Regions from separate parts of the Clostridium sp. BJN0001 genome, predicted to be linked through region 4. Evidence: riboswitches for the same ligand, from Rfam matches in the RefSeq annotation. Region 4 holds a riboswitch; each other region holds the start of a gene.
The links. A riboswitch is a leader RNA that binds a small molecule or an ion and turns the genes downstream of it on or off. The one in region 4 is predicted to bind S-adenosylmethionine.
Positions count from the first base shown of each region.

Region 1: another riboswitch for S-adenosylmethionine. It lies ahead of MTX53_RS07585 (vitamin B12 dependent-methionine synthase activation domain-containing protein); the one in region 4 lies ahead of metK (methionine adenosyltransferase).
Region 2: another riboswitch for S-adenosylmethionine. It lies ahead of metE (5-methyltetrahydropteroyltriglutamate--homocysteine S-methyltransferase); the one in region 4 lies ahead of metK (methionine adenosyltransferase).
Region 3: another riboswitch for S-adenosylmethionine. It lies ahead of MTX53_RS03820 (methionine ABC transporter ATP-binding protein); the one in region 4 lies ahead of metK (methionine adenosyltransferase).

Region 1 covers NZ_CP094971.1:1,570,627-1,575,423, forward strand. The annotation lists gene MTX53_RS07580 (homocysteine S-methyltransferase family protein) at 1-1,300, opposite strand, end outside; gene MTX53_RS07585 (vitamin B12 dependent-methionine synthase activation domain-containing protein) at 1,288-1,980, opposite strand; SAM riboswitch class I at 2,090-2,192, opposite strand; gene MTX53_RS07590 (MraY family glycosyltransferase) at 2,247-3,200, opposite strand; gene MTX53_RS07595 (V-type ATP synthase subunit D) at 3,325-3,966, opposite strand; gene MTX53_RS07600 (V-type ATP synthase subunit B) at 3,970-4,797, opposite strand, start outside.
Region 2 covers NZ_CP094971.1:302,193-306,989, forward strand. The annotation lists gene glmM (phosphoglucosamine mutase) at 1-364, shown strand, start outside; gene MTX53_RS01540 (hypothetical protein) at 530-775, shown strand; gene MTX53_RS01545 (hypothetical protein) at 777-983, shown strand; gene MTX53_RS01550 (Hsp20/alpha crystallin family protein) at 1,340-1,789, shown strand; SAM riboswitch class I at 1,844-1,950, shown strand; cobalamin riboswitch at 2,032-2,218, shown strand; gene metE (5-methyltetrahydropteroyltriglutamate--homocysteine S-methyltransferase) at 2,249-4,537, shown strand; gene MTX53_RS01560 (hypothetical protein) at 4,580-4,738, opposite strand.
Region 3 covers NZ_CP094971.1:804,794-809,590, forward strand. The annotation lists gene rnr (ribonuclease R) at 1-620, shown strand, start outside; gene smpB (SsrA-binding protein SmpB) at 705-1,172, shown strand; gene MTX53_RS03815 (AEC family transporter) at 1,252-2,178, shown strand; SAM riboswitch class I at 2,248-2,349, shown strand; gene MTX53_RS03820 (methionine ABC transporter ATP-binding protein) at 2,428-3,390, shown strand; gene MTX53_RS03825 (methionine ABC transporter permease) at 3,390-4,028, shown strand; gene MTX53_RS03830 (MetQ/NlpA family ABC transporter substrate-binding protein) at 4,045-4,797, shown strand, end outside.
Region 4 covers NZ_CP094971.1:2,074,345-2,079,141, forward strand. The annotation lists gene MTX53_RS10100 (ATP-dependent RecD-like DNA helicase) at 1-1,521, opposite strand, end outside; gene metK (methionine adenosyltransferase) at 1,642-2,817, opposite strand; SAM riboswitch class I at 2,915-3,017, opposite strand; tRNA gene MTX53_RS10110 (tRNA-Tyr) at 3,127-3,211, opposite strand; tRNA gene MTX53_RS10115 (tRNA-Thr) at 3,224-3,298, opposite strand; tRNA gene MTX53_RS10120 (tRNA-Val) at 3,320-3,395, opposite strand; tRNA gene MTX53_RS10125 (tRNA-Tyr) at 3,402-3,486, opposite strand; tRNA gene MTX53_RS10130 (tRNA-Thr) at 3,500-3,574, opposite strand; tRNA gene MTX53_RS10135 (tRNA-Val) at 3,596-3,671, opposite strand; tRNA gene MTX53_RS10140 (tRNA-Tyr) at 3,678-3,762, opposite strand; gene MTX53_RS10145 (hypothetical protein) at 3,924-4,325, opposite strand; gene yyaC (spore protease YyaC) at 4,437-4,797, shown strand, end outside.

The DNA.
Region 1 (4,797 bases), 500 kb from region 4:
CTATTACAGATGCTCCATATTTTTTTACTATAGGAAGTATACTATCTAAAACCTCATCTTCCCCATTTACTGAATTTAATATAGGCTTTCCATTATAATATCTAAGACCTGTCTCAATTGCAGCTCTATCAGATGAATCTATTTGAAGTGGTATATTAAGTATACCCTGAATTTCTTTTACAACTTTTCTCATAAGATATGGCTCATCTATTTCAGGAAGTCCTACATTTACATCTAATATATGAGCACCAGCATCATACTGGTCTATTGCCTTTTTTAAAATATAATCCATATCTTCATTTATAAGAGCTTTTTGAAACATCTTTTTTCCAGTTGGATTTATTCTTTCTCCAACTATTCTTACTCCATCTATCTTGACTACATTTGAAGGTGTACATACTGCAAAATACTTATTATCTTTTAAAGGTAGAATTTCTTTTCCTTTAACTTTTTCTTTAATTTTTCTTATATACTGAGGGTTAGTTCCACAGCATCCTCCAACTATTTTTACTCCGTAAGATACAAATTCAGAAATTGCATCAGAGAATTCTTCTTCATCTATATCATATACTGCTTCATTATCTTCATCTATCTTAGGAAGTCCTGCGTTAGGCTGAACCATAACAGGTATGCTCGAATTATCAAGTATTGTTTTTATAACAGGTTTCATTTCATTTGGTCCTAATGAGCAATTAATTCCAAGTGCATCTACTTGAAGTCCTTCAAGAACAAGAACCATAGCTTCAGGTGTACATCCTGTAAATGTACGCATATTTTCTTCAAATGTCATTGTTGCAAAAACTGGAAGATTGCTATTTTCTTTTGCTGCTAAAACTGCTGCTTTAAGTTCATAAAGATCTGTCATTGTTTCAAATAAAATCACATCAGCTCCAGCATTTTTTCCAGCTATTATCTGTCTTTTAAAAATATCATATGCCCTATCAAAACTTAAAGTTCCCATAGGCTCTATAAGCTCTCCTATAGGTCCTATATCAAGTGCAACATAAACATCTTTATTTTTAGCTGCATCCTTTGCAATTTCTACAGCACTTTTTATTATCTCTTCAACATTTAAATTACCGAGTTTTAATTTTAATTCATTTGCCCCAAATGTATTAGTTGTAATTACCTGTGCTCCACTTTCTATGTATTCTCTATGAATGCTTTTTATAATTTCTGGATGTTCTAAATTTAATCTTTCGGGATTATCTCCAAGTTTTAATCCTCTTTTCTGAAGCATTGTTCCCATTGCTCCATCAAAAATTAGTATATTATTTTTTATGTAATCTATAAGCTGCATTTATTTTCCCCCTCTTTTCTAAAAGTGCATGTTTTATAGTTTTTGCAATTTTTGCATTTATTATCACTTATTAATTGTTTTTTATTAGTAAAGCCTATTATCGCTGTAACTGATTTTCTAGGTATAAGAATATTTTTTTCAGATACTGTAAGTCCTATTCTCTTTTGTGCATTTAAAACGGCAAGAAACATCCCCTGAACATCAAGAGTAAGATCTCCATACCCAGGACTATATCTAAATGTTATATCCAAATTTTCTTTTAGAGCTTCATTTTTTATCCTTTCTTCTAATATGTCACATATTTTTTCAACAGCTGTAGTTGCGCATGAATCTAATATAAGAGCACGTGTAAGTTCAGTTTTTTCATAAAGCTTAATTTTATTTTCTATTTCATAACCAATAGTTACTGCCATAAAAGCTGCTTTTTTTGAATTTTTAAGAAGTTTTTTTATATCATTTCCTTCTAATATTAGATTAGTATCTTTAACACGTATGTTATTATCTAAAAATTCTAAGTTTCCATATTGAATAACATACCTCGGTTTTACTAAATTCAATGTTTCCTTTATACATTCATCTATAAGTTTTTCTATATAACTAGTCATACTCTGATTTTTATATCCAAGATATCTTAAAACTTCTTTTTTATCTATTTCAGTTAGTCTTATGTCATTTTCCATAATCATCTGCCCCTTTTGTGTTTAAAACTTTCTTATATCAATATAAATAATTCTCAAAAATTTTATACAAAAAAAGTTTAAAGGTATTTTCCTTTAAACTTCTTTAAAATACCTATCTACCAGTAACACTGCAGGATTTAGCACCTTATACTTTATTAAATATCGGTTGCTGGGTTTCACAGGGCCAGTCCCTCCGCCTCTCTTGATAAGTTTCAATATTTTATTATATAGTATCATAGATTAAAATATAAATCCACCATTACATATTATGCTTTTATATATAAAAGAAGAATTGAAATAAGACTAAATAATATACTTATTGACATAATATAAAATACAATCTGATTTATAGTAAAACCTTTTTCCTGAAGTCTAAAGTGAATCTGACTTCTATCTGCTTTATATACAGGTTTACCTTCAGAAAAACGCTTAAGAATTACAAATATATTATCAAAAATAGGTACTGCAAGTGCAAATAATGGAATAAAAAGGCTCATAACTGTAGCCTGTTTAAATGCACCATCAAGTGCAGTAATACTTAATAAAAATCCTAAAAAATTAGCACCAGAATCCCCCATAAATACCTTTGCAGGATATTTATTATATAAAAGAAATCCTAATATAGATCCACTAAGTATCATAGAAACTATAGCCGAATTGTCAGCCTGATTTAAAATAAGTGCTGCAATAAAAAATGTAATTGCTGAAACAAGAGATAGTCCCCCTGCAAGTCCATCCATTCCATCGGACCAATTAATTACCGTAGTAACTCCAAAAATCCATGTTATAGTAAGAAAAAATTGAAGCATTATATTAAGAGAAATATATTCTCCATTAAACGGGTTTGTAAAACCTACAAAAGCAATTCCTGATTTAAAAATTATGATTGCTGCAAAGAGTTGAACTACAAGTCTCGGAAAAATTTTAAATTCTTTTCCTCTTGTCTTATAATAATCATCAATAAGTCCTATAAGAAGTATCAAAGTTGAAGAAATAAATATAGTAAATCTCATTTTTATATTTTCATCAACAATAATAAAGTAGGGAATGAAAAATCCTATGTATAATGCAATTCCTCCACATAAAGGCTTTGGATTTTTATGTTTTTTTCTTTTATTTGGTTTATCTGTGAAGCCTACCTTTTTAAAAATCTTTATAAGCAGCGGCATTACTACTGCTGAAATGATAAATGCAATAACTGCACCTACAATATAGTTCATTCGTTTCTAGCTCCTTAGTTATTATTATCTTAAAATAAATCTTTTTTATTATACTATTATTCACAATTTATATCAATAATAATTAAATAATTAAAAAAGCTGCCGCAAAACGGCAGCTTCTATTCTATGCTCTTTCTTGAATCATAGACTTAACTTTCATAAGTCTAGTTGTTGCACCTCTCTCATTTTCTTCAAGCTTCATTTTTATATCTCTAATTGTTTCTTGAAGTCTTGGAATAGTCATGTATTCTAGTGCATTAACTCTTCTTCTTGTCTTTTCAATTTCATCAGCCATTAATTGACCTGATTTTTCAACTTCTGCTAGTTCAAGAAGTTTTGGAAGAATTCCATAAAGCTTAGCTATAGCATCATCAAGTTCAGATGATGTATTTGCAAATCCATAAGGATAGATGCTTCCTTCATCTCCTTCAAGCTGTCTCTTAAAGTTCATGACAGGAACATTTACACTCATGATATTTTTATTTCCTACATCAACTGTTATTTTTTCTTTTGGATAAACAATAGCTTCTTCAAGGAATTCAGAACTCATAACAGCCCTTGCCATAACAAAGTCTTTTAATGAGCCTGAAAGTTCATCTTCAACTTCTTTTCTGATTTTGTTATTATATTTTATCAAATTAATAAACTGTCTCATAAGCTCATCTTGTTTATCTTTTAAAAGCTTATGACCTTTGCTTGCTGTTTGAAGTCTCTTTTTTAGCTTTGTAAGCTCCATTCTTGTAGGATTAACATTTAGCTTTGCCATAGACTATTCTTCCTCTCCCTTAGGCATATACTTTTCAAGGTATTCATCTCTGATTCTCTTAAGTTCTGTTTTTGGAAGCATTTTAAGAAGTTTCCATCCTAAGTTAAGAGTTTCTTCTATTGATCTATTAGTTGTAAATCCTTGATTTACATACTGATCTTCAAATGCTTCTGCAAATTTAGCATACTTCTTATCAACATCAGATAATGCTGATTCTCCAAGTATTGCTGATAATTCTTTTGCTTGTTTACCTTGTGCATATGCTGAGAATAATTGGTTCATAGTATCTGCATGATCTTCTCTTGTCTTTCCTTTACCAATACCTTTATCTTTAAGTCTTGATAATGAAGGAAGTACATCTATTGGAGGCATTATACCTTTTTTGTATAAATCTCTTGATAAAATAATCTGTCCTTCTGTTATATATCCAGTTAAATCTGGAATTGGATGAGTTTTATCATCTTCTGGCATTGTAAGTATTGGAATCTGAGTTATTGAACCGCCTCTTCCTTTAATTCTTCCTGCTCTCTCATATAATGTAGAAAGGTCAGTATAAAGGTATCCTGGATATCCTCTTCTTCCTGGAACTTCTTTTCTAGCTGCTGAAACTTCTCTTAATGCTTCTGCATAGTTTGTTATATCTGTTAAGATTACAAGTACGTGCATATTCTTTTCATATGCTAAATATTCAGCTGCTGTAAGAGCCATTCTTGGAGTAGCTATTCTTTCAACGGCTGGATCAGATGCTAAGTTCATGAAAAGAACTGATCTATCTATTGCGCCTGTTCTCTTAAATTCTTCAACGAAGAACTGAGATTCTTCGAATGTAAT
Region 2 (4,797 bases), 920 kb from region 4:
CATTATCTTCTTAGATTACAATACTACTGGAGATGGGCTTGTTACAGCACTTCAGATTGCTACAATTGTTAAGAAGAAGGGAAAATCATTATCAGAATTATGCTCTATTATGAAAGATCTTCCACAGGTACTTGCTAATGCTGTTGTACCAAACGATAAAAAGGAAGATTATTTAAATGATGATGAAATTCAAGCTGAAATTAAAAAGATAGAAGATTCTCTTAATGGAGTAGGAAGAGTTCTTATAAGACCATCAGGAACAGAACCTCTAGTAAGAGTAATGCTTGAAGGAGAAAATCAAAAAGAAATTGATAAAATGGCTCATAAACTTGCTGATTTAATACATAATAAGTATACTAAGTAAAAGTTTGAACATTTTAAATTGAATATTAATGCTTGCTTTAGCATGATATAAAAAAGAGAATTCATTTGGATTCTCTTTTTTTAACATTTTAAGAAATCTCTTTATAAGTAGATTTAAGTAGTAATATAATTATGATATAAAATTAAAGATAAGGAGTGATTCTGTATGAAATGGAAAGAAGTAAGAGAATTGTATCCTAATCAATTTGTAAAATTTGAAATCTTAGAATCTCACATAAAAGATAATAAAGAATATGTGGATGATGTTGCAGTTATTAAAGCTCTTTCTGATGGAAAAGATGCAAGAAAAGAGTTTATAAATTGTAAAAAAGGTCAATTAGTATACAATACTAAAAATGAAGAATTAATAATACAGTTAGTAAAGCATGTTGGGATTAGAAGAAGTGTATAAAATGAATAATTTGCAATTTAAAGATGGACTATTGTACACTTCAATAATTCTAAAACATGGAGATAAATCTGTTTTAGTAGAGAATGTTATTATTGACAATGGAGCATTTCATACAATTATAGCTACTGATTATTTAGAAAAGATGGATGTTGAATTTTCAGACGATGATGAATTAGTTAAAGCTTCCGGTTATGGTGGAACTGTTTGATATTCTGTAAGGAAAAGAATAGATTATATTTTTTCTTTAGAAAATTATATTGCAGTTAAATGTGTGGATAACTTTTTAGCATAGGGGATATAACATAGTCGCCTTGGCAGTTTTTTTATTTAAATATTAATTTTTATAGACTGTATAGATATTCTTCAAAATACTTAGAATTAGCTAGAAAACACAAGCTAAACTCACATAATCACTATAAATAGAAAAAAACAATAAAAATCCATATTTATTTTACTTTGACTTTCTTTGACCTTAAAAGTATAATGTACTTGTACAAAGGAAATAGATAAAGATCCTAAACAAAAAGTAAAAATTATATTTATATATTTTAAGGAGGTTTTAGTATGTTTGGATTAATACCATTTAGAACTAACAAAAATGAAGAGAAAGGCGTTGCATTTAATGATTTCTTTACTGACTTTTTTAATGATGACTTTTTCTCACCAATGAATATTTCAGATGAAGGAATGAAAAAATTTAATGCAGATGTAAGAGAAACTGATAAAGAATATCTAGTTTCAGCAGAACTTCCTGGAGTAAAAAAAGAGGATATAGCACTAGATTACAAGGATAATAATTTAGTAATAAGAGCAAAAAGAGAAGAAGTCCATGATGAATCAAAGGACAATTATATAAGAAAAGAAAGAAGCTATGGAGAATTTAGCAGACAATTCTATTTTGACAATGTAGACAAAGAAAAAATTTGTGCAAAATTCCAAAATGGAGAACTTCAAATAATTCTTCCAAAGACTGAGCAGAAGGTTGATGACAGCACAAAGATATTTATTAGGTAAAAAATATTATATTGACAATTAAGTTAATGTAAGTATATAATATAGAAAATTAAAAACTTATCAAGAGAGGTGGAGGGACTGGCCCGTTGAAGCCCAGCAACCAATAATAGATTATTATTATATGGTGCTAATTCCTGGAGTGTTTTACTCAGAGATAAGAAGTATTTTCTTAGAATGTGTTGTTAATAATGCACCGGAATTTATTTTCTGGTGCATTTTTAATATATAAAAAGCTTTAAATTTTAATAAAGCGGATATAAGGTGCTTTTAGAAATAAAAGATAATAGGGAATCAGGTTAGAATCCTGAGCAGCACCCACTACTGTATTTTGGACGAAATTTCTATATCCACTGCTTACTATAAAAGCGGGAAGGAGAAAGAGTAGGCTGATAATAAGTCAGGAGACCTGCCTTATATTTAATTTAAGCCCTTGGGGATGAGGGATAAGGAGGAAAAAATATGTTAAAAACAACTATTTCAGGCTATCCAAGGATAGGCAGAAAAAGGGAACTAAAATTTGCTACTGAAAAGTATTTTAAGGAGCAGATAACAAAGGAAGAATTTTTAAAAACATCACAAAATTTAAGGAAAGAGTATTTTATGATACAGAAAAACAAAGGTATAGATATAATACCTGTCAATGATTTTTCTTATTATGATAATATTCTTGATACAGCTTATATGCTTAATGTCATACCGAAAAGATACAAAGATTTAAATCTTGATAATCTTGATACATATTTTGCTATGGCAAGAGGATATCAGAAAGATGGAAATGATGTAACAGCACTTGCTATGAAAAAATGGTTTAATACAAATTATCACTATATTGTACCAGAGATAGATGATTATACAGAGTTTAAGCTTAATGATACAAAAATATTTGACCTTTATGATGAGGCAAAAAAATTAGACATAAATGCAAAACCTGTGATAATTGGACCATTTACGTTTTTAAAATTATCTAAGATTAATACAAAAAGAAGTTTTGAAGATCTTTTAGATAGTCTTGCAGATGTATATTCTAACATATTTGATAAGTTAGATGAAAAAGGTGCATCATACGTTCAGATAGAAGAACCTGAACTTGTAAAAGATATTACAGATGATGAATTTAAACTTTTTAAATCTGTATACTCTAAGATATTTAAAAAGAAATATAAATTTGAGTCTATACTTCAAACTTATTTTGGAGATATAAGGGACATATATAAAAACATTTCTGAATTACAATTTGATATAATAGCTCTTGATTTTGTTGAAGGAAAAGAAACTTTAAACTTAATCAGAAAGTATGGTTTTCCAAAGAATAAAAAGCTTATTGCTGGAATAATTAATGGAAAAAATATATGGGTTAATGATTATAAAAAATCTATTGAAGTATTAAAAGAAATTGAAAAAAATATAGATAGAGACAGAATTATTTTAGGTACAAGCTGCTCACTTTTACATGTACCATATACAGTAAAAAATGAGACAAAACTTGCAGATGAGTACAAAGAGAGCATGGCTTTTGCTGAGGAAAAACTTGATGAACTTAAAGAAATTAAAATTTTAGAAGACAATAAAGATTATGAAAACAGCAGTGAATTTGTTGCAAATGGTCTTATTTTAAAGAGAAAGAGAGAAAATAAGTTATGCTTCTTAAAAGAAGTCAGAGAAAAAATAAAGAATTTAAAACCATCTGATTTTAGAAGAAAAGAAAGTTTTGATACAAGACGTGATTTTCAAAAAGAAGAATTTAACTTACCACTACTTAAAACAACAACAATAGGTTCATTCCCTCAGACAGCAGAGATTAAAAATGAAAGAAAAAAATTTAGAAATGGAATTATAAAAGAAGGAGAATATAATAATTTCTTAAAGAAAAAAATTGATGAAGTTATAAAATTTCAAGAAGATATAGGACTTGATGTTCTTGTACATGGAGAATATGAGAGAACAGATATGGTTGAATATTTTGGAAAACTTCTTCAAGGATTTTTATTTACAGAAAACGGCTGGGTTCAGTCATATGGGACAAGAGGGGTAAAGCCACCTATAATATATGGAGACATAAAAAGAGTAGAGCCTATGACTGTAAAGTGGATAAAATATGCACAAGAAAAGACTGAAAAGCCTGTTAAAGGTATGCTTACAGGGCCTGTCACAATTCTAAACTGGTCATTTAAAAGAGAAGATATTGACATTAAGTCAATAATGTATCAGATTGGTATTGCAATAGGTGAGGAAGTTCTTGACCTTGAGAAAAATGGAATAAAGATAATACAGATAGATGAAGCAGCTTTAAGAGAAAAGCTTCCTCTAAGAAAGAGTGATTGGCAGAAAGAATATCTTGATTTTGCAATTCCTGCATTCCGTCTTACAAATGCAAAGGTAAAAAAATCAACTCAGATTCACACACATATGTGCTATAGTGAATTTAACGATATAATAAAGGCTATTGATGATATGGATGCTGATGTTATATCTATAGAGGCAGCAAGATCAGATTTCTCTATTCTTGATTTTCTAAAAGAAAATAACTTTAGACTTGAAATAGGACCAGGAGTTTATGATATACATTCTCCAAGAGTTCCATCAGAAGAAGAAATAGAAGATGCAATAAAAATAATGCTTTCAAAAATAGATGCTGATAAGCTATGGATAAATCCTGACTGTGGACTTAAAACAAGAGGAACAGAGGAAACTATAAAAAGTCTTAAAAATTTAGTTAATGCAGCTAAAAAAATAAGAGAAGAGCTTTAAAAAAAGGCCTTGCACTAAAATAATTAGTGCAAGACCTCTTTTTTAATAAGTAATAGTGTGTGCTTTTTTATTGCCTGATTTTGCTTTTCCTTGAATTTCAGGAACGGGAGAAACATCATTTTTATCTACGTGATATTTATGATTACTTTCAGTGCCATGTGGATCTTTTACGTTAGGCCTTCTCATGCCAGCTTTAGCCATAACAATCACCTCATCTATAGTATGGGAAATTTAATCAAATATTATTCATCTATTTATAA
Region 3 (4,797 bases), 1.3 Mb from region 4:
AGGTAAAGGGAAAGAGTGAAGAGACTGTTGTAAATACACTTCTTCTTCGTTCAATGATGCAGGCTAAATATTCACCAACATGTTCAGGGCATTTTGGTCTTGCAGCTAAATATTACTGCCATTTTACATCTCCAATAAGAAGATATCCTGATCTTCAGATACATAGGATAATAAAAGAATATCTTCATGGTAGTCTTGAAGAAAAAAGGATTAATAAGCTAAAAAATATAGTAGGTTATGCTGCAAAGCAGTCATCAGAAAGAGAAAGATTAGCACAGGATGCTGAAAGAGAAGTTGATGATTTAAAGAAGACAGAATTTATGAAAGACAGAATAGGACAGGAATTTGACGGAATAATTTCATCAATAACATCATTTGGAATATTTGTTGAACTTCCAAATACTGTAGAAGGACTTATTCATGTTACTGATCTTGATGATGATTATTATATATTCGATGAAGCACATCTATGTCTTACAGGAGAAAGATATAAAAAAGTATATAGGCTTGGACAAAAAATTAAAATTGTATGTGTAAATGTAGATATTCCAAATAGAGAAATTTTCTTTAATATAGCAGGTAAAGAAGAGGAAAAAGAAGAAAAAACAGAAGAAAACTAAAATATGATTACTTACTATCCTATATTATCATGTGGTATAATATAGGATAGTATTATTTAGTGAAAAAACAGGCAGGTGAAAAAAATGGCAAGAAAAAAATTTGCAAATTCATTAGCAGAAAATAGAAAAGCACATCATGAGTATTTTATAGAGGAATCAATAGAAGCTGGAATAGAACTTGTTGGAACAGAAGTAAAATCTGTAAGAACAGGAAGAGTAAATTTAAAAGATTGTTATGCAGATGTTTATAATGGAGAAATCTTTATAAAAAATATGCACATAAGTCCTTATGAGCATGGAAATATATTTAATGTTGATCCTCTAAGGGAGAGAAAACTTTTGCTTCATAAAGAAGAAATAAGAAAACTTGAATCATGTACTTCACAGGATGGATATACGCTTGTTCCATTATCTTTATATCTTAAAAATGGAAGAGTAAAAGTATCACTTGGTATATGTAAGGGTAAGAAAAATTATGATAAGAGAGATACTTTAATTGCAAAAGCTCAGAAAAGAGATATTGATAGAGCTATGAAGGAAAGAAATAGATAAAGGTTATCAGCATAAACAGGAAATGGAGGAAATTTATCAAAACGAAATTAAGATTATAATGTTTTGATAAAAAAATACTATGTATTATTTAAATTCTATAATTGCTGTCATGCCTATATTTTTACTTATTATTTTTGGAATGTATTTATGTAAAATAGGAATTTTTAAAGAAGAACATGGAGCACTTTTATCAAAAATAATAAATTACTGCTCACTTCCTCTTATGATGTTTGCAGCAATGGTTGATAAATTTACTAAGGAAAAACTCATAAGTGGAGGGATTGATTTTTTAATACCTTTTCTTTCAATAATGATAAGCATACTTATTTCAATAGTTATATGCAGGGTATTTAATGTAAACAAAAAGCGAAGAGGCATTTTTAAAGCAATGTTCTTTGGTTCTAATACGGTTCTTGTTGGAATACCAATTACTCTTGCGTTATTTGGAGAAGAAGCACTTCCTTATGCACTTATGTATTATGTTGGAAATACAACTTTATTTTGGACGATAGGTGTATATTTTATAGGAAAAGATGGTGACAAAAAACAGACACAAAGCCCGTTAAAGAAAATATTTTCACCACCTCTTTTAGGGTATTTGACAGGTCTTTTGTTTGTTATTTTAGGAATAAAGGTTCCAGAGTTCATACTTGTAACAGCAAGATATGCAGGTAATCTTACAACACCACTTTCAATGTTTTTCTTAGGAATATCTCTTTATTACTGTGATAAAAAAGAAATTTCAATAGATAAAGATAATCTTCTTGTATATATAGGCAGATTTATAGTTTCTCCACTTACAGTAATATTAGTTTGCATGTTTATTCCTGCACCTAGACTTATGAAAAATGTATTTATAATTCAGAGTGCTATGGCGACAATGGTTCAAAGTGCAGTAGTTGCAAAAGAAACAGGTGCAGATTATAAATTCGCATCAATAAGTGTTACATTATCTACGGTAATAAGCCTTGTAGTGCTTCCCGTATATTATGTTCTTTTAAATTAAAAATAATATAATTATATTGACAATATAATTATATGAATATATAATATGAAACATAAGTTAATACTTATTATCTTATCAAGAGTGGTGGAGGGACTGGCCCTATGAAACCCGGCAACCGGATATATGTCTACGGTGCTAAATCCTGCAGCATAAACAGCTGATAGATGAGAGTAGATTTGGTTTTTGACGCCTGGATTTATTCTCAGGCGTTTATTTTTTGCTTAAATTTCTACAAGGGAGGTATACATATTGATAGAAATAAGAAATATAGTAAAAAAATTTGGTACAACTGAAGTTTTAAAGGATATTTCTCTTTCTATAAATGAAGGAGAAATATATGGAATAATAGGTCATTCAGGAGCTGGAAAGTCGACAGTTTTAAGATGTATAAATGGTCTTGAGACTTATGATGAAGGCAGCGTAAAAGTAATGGGTAAGGAAGTATCGTCCTTAAAGGATAAAGAACTTCGAGAATTTAGAAAAGATCTTGGAATGATTTTTCAAAATTTTAATCTTCTTAAAAGGAAAACAGTATTTCAGAATATATCACTTCCTCTTGAAGTATGGGGAGTTAATAAGAATGAAATAAATAAGAGAGTTCTTAAGCTTTTAGATCTTGTTGGTCTTAAAGAAAAAAAGGATAGCAAACCTTCTGCATTAAGCGGTGGTCAAAAGCAGAGAGTTGCAATTGCAAGAGCACTTACTCTAAATCCTAAAATTCTTTTATGTGATGAAGCGACATCAGCACTTGACCCTAGTACAACAAAAGATATACTTGCTCTTTTATCTAAGATAAACAAGGAGATGGGAATTACTATAGTTATAGTAACTCATCAGATGGAAGTTATAAAAGAAGCTTGTGAAAAAGTAGCTTTAATTGATGATGGAAGAATAAAGGCAGAGGGCACCGTTGAAGATGTATTTTTAAAACCAGATAAATCACTTAAGAAATTCCTTGGTGAGGATGAAAATATGCTTCCTGAAAAAGGTATAAACATAAAAATATATTTCCCAAGCAATTCTTCAGAAAATGCACTTATAACAAAAATGGCAAGAGATCTTAATATTGATTTCTCAATAGTATGGGGAAAACTTGAGAAATTTAGAGAAGCAGTTCTTGGAGGTCTTGTAATAAATATTGAAGAAAAAGATAAACAGATTGTTCTTGATTATCTTAAAGATAAAGATATATTATTGGAGGTGTTATCATAATGAGTAGTATATTAATTAAAGCAGTTAATGAAACACTTATAATGGTTTTTGCATCAACTTTATTTGCATTAATACTCGGATTTATCCCGGCAATTATTCTTACAGTTACAGCAGATGATGGATTAAGACCAAACAAGAAAATATATTCGATTTTAGATTTTATAGTTAATATATTAAGAAGTTTTCCATTTTTAATTTTAATGGTTGTACTTATTCCATTTACAAGAATTATTGTTGGAAAATCAATTGGTACTGCAGCGGCAGTAGTTCCACTTACTATAGCTTCAGCACCATTTGTATCAAGAATAATAGAATCAGCATTAAGAGAAGTTGATAAAGGAGTTATTGAAGCTGCAAAGTCATTTGGAGCAACAGATATGCAGATTATATTTAAGGTTATGCTTAAAGAAGCTATACCATCTATAATGTCAGGACTTACTCTTACAATAATAAGTATAGTAGGATATTCAGCAATGGCAGGAACTGTAGGCGGAGGTGGACTTGGTAATGTAGCTATAAGTTATGGTTATCAGAGATTCCAGGTAGATATCATGGTAGCAACATGTATCGTTCTTGTAATAATAGTAGAAGCACTTCAGCTTTTAGGAAATTATTTATACAATAAATTATCAAAATAAATAGGGGGAATTATATATGACAAAAAAGAAAGTAATATCAATATTTTTAGCGGGAGTTTTATCATTAGGTCTTATTGGATGTGGAGGGGCTGGTTCAGACACTGCATCTAAAGATGATAAGACAATAAAAATAGGAGTAACTCCAAAGCCACATGAGGAAATTGTAAATGTTGCAAAACCTCTTTTAGAAAAAGAAGGCTATAAAGTAGAAATAGTTGAGTTTAATGATTATGTTCAGCCTAATACAGCTGTAGATGAAGGATCACTTGATGCAAACTTCTTCCAGCATAAACCATATTTAGATGAACAGGTAAAGTCAAAAGGACTTGATCTTGTATCAGTTGGAACAGTTCATCTTGAACCAATGGGCTTATTTTCAAGAAAAATTAAGAGTATTGATGAAATTCAAGATGGAGATTCAATTGCAATTCCAAATGATGCTACTAATGAAGCAAGAGCATTAAGATTACTTGAAAAGAATGGACTTATAAAGGTAAAAGAAGGAGAACTTGTTACTCAGAACGATATAATAGAGAATCCAAAAAACATAAAATTTGTTGAAGTTGAAGCTGCTAATGTTCCTAGAACATTAGATGATGTTCAGGCTGCTGTAATTAATGGTAACTATGCAATTCCAGCAGGATTTGATCCAAGCAAAGATGCAATAGTAATAGAAGATAAAGATTCAGAAAGCGTAAAGCCTTATGATAATATAGTTGTAGTAAAAAAAGGAAATGAAAATCTTCAAAAGATACAGGATCTTATGAAA
Region 4 (4,797 bases):
ATCTTTTTTATTTAAAATAGGCATAATTCCTTCATTTATTCTATGTGCATTTACTACAATAAGACTTTCTTTAGCCTGCCTAAATATCTCTTTTAAGCATACAACTTTTATTGACTCGCTTTCAATTAGATCTTTTAGAACATTTCCAGGGCCTACTGATGGAAGCTGATCAGAATCTCCTGCTATTATTATTCTTGTTCCAAGTTTAACAGCCTTTAAAAGATTATGCATTAAAATTACATCTATCATTGATGCTTCATCTATTACTATAACATCTGTTTCAATAGGTGATGATTCATCTTTATCAAATACAGTTTTTCCATCAGATTCTGAAACATTCATTTCAAGGAGCCTATGTATAGTTCTAGCTTCTCTTCCTGTTGACTCTGTCATTCTTTTTGCTGCTCTCCCTGTAGGTGCACATAAAAGAACTTTCATTCCATTTTGTTCATATATATCTATTATACATTTTATTATAGTGGTTTTTCCTGTTCCAGGTCCACCTGTAATTATTTCAATTCCATTTGCAAAAGCACCTTTTATAGCTTCTTTTTGAGAATTTGAAAAATTTATTTCGTTTATTTTTTCAAAATTTTCTATATCAAAATCAATATCAGAATTTATAGTTTGATAGTTTTGCATATAAAGATTAATTATCTTGCTTGTTATACCGAGTTCGCAATAATAGTAAGTTAATAGAAGAACTCTCTCCTCTTCACCTTTTTTTTCAACTATTATTTTCTTTTTACCAGCCATATCATATATATTTTCTAAGATATCTTCTTTCTTAACTTCTAAACTATCTGAACATTCATCTATAAGTTCATTTAGTGGCATATATGTATTTCCAGAATTACAAAATCTATTTAAAATGTATTTTATTCCACTTTGAATTCTAAACGATGAATCATTTTTAATTCCTATACTCATTGCAATTCTGTCTGCTGTTTTAAATCCAATCCCTGATATTTCATCTGATAAAATATAAGGATTTCTATTAACTATTCCTTTTGCATTAGGTCCAAATTTTTTATATATCTTCATACACTGATTAGTATTTACGCCATGACTTCCAAAGTATAAGACAATCTCTCTAAGTCCCTGTTTTTCTATATATGAATGATATATTATATCAAACTTTTTTTCACCTATTCCTTCAATTTCTTTAAGTCTTTCTATGCTATTTTCAAGTATATCTAATGTTTTTTCACCAAAAACATTAACTATTTTTTTTGCAGTTATAGGACCTATTCCTCTAATTATACCGGTAGATAAATAATTAATAACTGCTTCTTTAGATGTAGGTAAAATCTCTTCATATTCATTTATATTAAACTGCTTTCCAAACTTTTTATGTATAGTATAATATCCCTTCAAAGAAACATTCTGCCCAGATTTTATAAGAGGCACTATTCCAACAGCACTTATAATTTTATTTCCATTTCTTATTCTGCACACTGTATAACCTGTATCTTCATTCTGATATATAATACTTTCAACTAAACCTTCAAGTACCTCCATGATTATAATTTCCCTTTCTTAGCTTTAATCTTATAAATATTATAGCATAAAACACAATTACTTCTTAAAATACGCAAAAAAGGCCTTCATGAATAGCAATTCATGAAAGCCTTAAAAAAATTATAAATATTTCTTTATTTCATCAACTTTATTAAGTTTTTCCCAAGGAAGATCTAAGTCATTTCTTCCAAAATGACCATAAGCTGCAACCTGTTTATATATAGGTCTTCTTAAATCAAGATCTCTTATTATTGCACCTGGTCTTAAATCAAAGACTTTTTGAACAATTGAAACAATCTCATCTTCTGAAATCTTTGAAGTTCCAAATGTTTCAACTTCAATTGATACTGGTCTAGCAACTCCAATTGCATAAGCAAGTTGAATTTCAAGTTTATCAGCTACTCCTGCTGCTACAAGGTTTTTAGCAACCCATCTTGCTGCATATGCTGCAGATCTATCAACCTTTGTTGGATCTTTTCCTGAGAAAGCTCCACCACCGTGTCTTCCATATCCGCCATATGTATCAACAATTATCTTTCTTCCTGTTAATCCAGAATCTCCTTGAGGTCCTCCTACAACGAATCTGCCTGTTGGGTTTATAAAATACTTTGTATTTTCATCTAAAAGATCAGATGAAACTACTTCGTTTATTACATACTGTTTCATATCTTTTTCTATCTGCTCTAATGATACTTTTTCACTATGCTGAGTAGAAATAACTATTGTATCAACTCTCTTAGGCTTATTATCTTCATATTCAATAGTAACTTGTGTTTTACCATCTGGTCTTAAATAAGGTAAAGTTTCATTTTTTCTAACTTCAGTAAGTCTTCTTGAAAGTTTATGTGCAAGTGAAATAGGAAGTGGCATATAATCATCTGTTTCGTTTGTAGCAAAACCAAACATCATTCCCTGATCTCCAGCACCTATTTTGTCTAGCTCGTCTTTATCTCCGCTTCTTGATTCAAGAGCTCCATCTACTCCCTGAGCTATATCTGATGACTGTTCGTCAATTGATGTAAGAACAGAGCATGTATCACAATCAAAACCATACTTAGCTCTATCATAGCCTATTTCTCTTATTGTTTCTCTAACTACCTTAGGAATATCAACATAACAGTTTGTAGATATTTCTCCCATTACCATTACCATTCCTGTTGTTGTACATGTTTCGCATGCAACTCTTGCCATTTTATCTTCCGAAAGAATAGCATCAAGTATTGCATCAGAAATCTGATCGCACATTTTGTCTGGATGTCCTTCTGTAACTGATTCAGAAGTAAACAACTTTTTCATATATTTCTCCTCCATTTCATACTCTATATCAATTTTTAAGTATTTCAGTAAATAAAAAAACTCTTCTGATAAGAAGAGAATTTTTTTCTAATTTTCTTTCTTATCTTGTAGATTATTAGTATTCTACGGAATTTGCACCTTATATATTACAGGTTGCCGGGTTTCACAGGGCCCTTTCCCTCCACCTCTCTTGATAAGAGCATATATTAATTTTTTCAAATGTAATTCTATCATATGAATTGTTCATCGTCAATAGTTCATATATTCCAATAATAATAAAAAGACTGTCTAAATATTAGACAGTCTAAGTGGTGGAGGAAGATGGATTCGAACCATCGAAACACGAAGTAACAGATTTACAGTCTGCCCCCTTTGGCCACTCGGGAACTCCTCCTTAATAGTTTTGTGGAGCTGGCAATAGGAATCGAACCTACAACCTGCTGATTACAAGTCAGCTGCTCTACCGTTGAGCCATGCCAGCACAAGTATATTTTATTTTAAGTGGTGGGCACAACAGGGTTCGAACCTGTGACCCCCTGCTTGTAAGGCAGATGCTCTCCCAGCTGAGCTATGCGCCCTTAAAATGGTGGAGGAAGATGGATTCGAACCATCGAAACACGAAGTAACAGATTTACAGTCTGCCCCCTTTGGCCACTCGGGAATTCCTCCATAATAGTTTTTGTGGAGCTGGCAATAGGAATCGAACCTACAACCTGCTGATTACAAGTCAGCTGCTCTACCGTTGAGCCATGCCAGCACAAGTATATTTTATTTTAAGTGGTGGGCACAACAGGGTTCGAACCTGTGACCCCCTGCTTGTAAGGCAGATGCTCTCCCAGCTGAGCTATGCGCCCTTAAAATGGTGGAGGAAGATGGATTCGAACCATCGAAACACGAAGTAACAGATTTACAGTCTGCCCCCTTTGGCCACTCGGGAATTCCTCCATATACTGTTCACTTGAAAGTTTTCTAAACTCGCAACCGACAAAGACTAGTATATAGTCAAATCAATTTTTTTTCAACTTAATATTATAGCCATTATTTAAAATTACCTCTACATTTCGCTTATTTTCTCAGTTTTTCTTTGTTTTATTGCTTTATTCACTTTATATATTTATATTATCAAAATTGATATATTTTTTTAAAACTTTTTCTATTTTTTGATAGTCTTTGCTTCCAAGGCGCTTCTTTATTATATTAACATTATCTAAAAATGATTGACTATCGAGCTTACTATTATTATCTTCTATTTTAAATAGTTCATCAGATGATAATTTTGATATTACAGATTTAACTTCAGTCTTATCCTCTGGACACATATTATTAATTATTGAATTTAAATCTATTTGTGTTGTACTTTCATTCTGATTAGTAGCCATTGCTTCAGTAGACTCTTCTTCATCTATTTTATTATTAGCCTCACTATATATGCTATCATTTGAAAATAAAATTAAACTATTTAATATTATAGTAAAAACAAAAATTCCTATCAAACATACTTTTTTCATATTAATCTCCTTTTATGTTTATTATTATCTATATTAATTAATATTTCCATATAATATTTTTTTATACTATTTATATCTTTAATTTCATATATTTTCTAGAGGTGATTTATATTGAATAATGAGTATATGTTATCAAAACAGCTAATGAGATATTTAGATAAAGATACAGCAATAATCTGCATTGGAACTAATAAATGTATAGGAGATTCTCTTGGTCCTATTGTAGGTACACTGCTTACTTTAAATTGTTTTCCTCTTCAAGTGTATGGAAATCTAAATCATCAAATTCACGCATTAAATATAGATAGAGAATTATCTGAAATATATAAAAAATTTAGCAATTCAAAGTTAATTGGAATAGACGCATGTCTTGGATATGAAAAAGATATTGGCACTATAAAAATTCGAAATTGTGCCTTAAATCCAGGAAGAGGTGTTGGTAAAACTCTTCCTAAAATCGGAACATCATCAA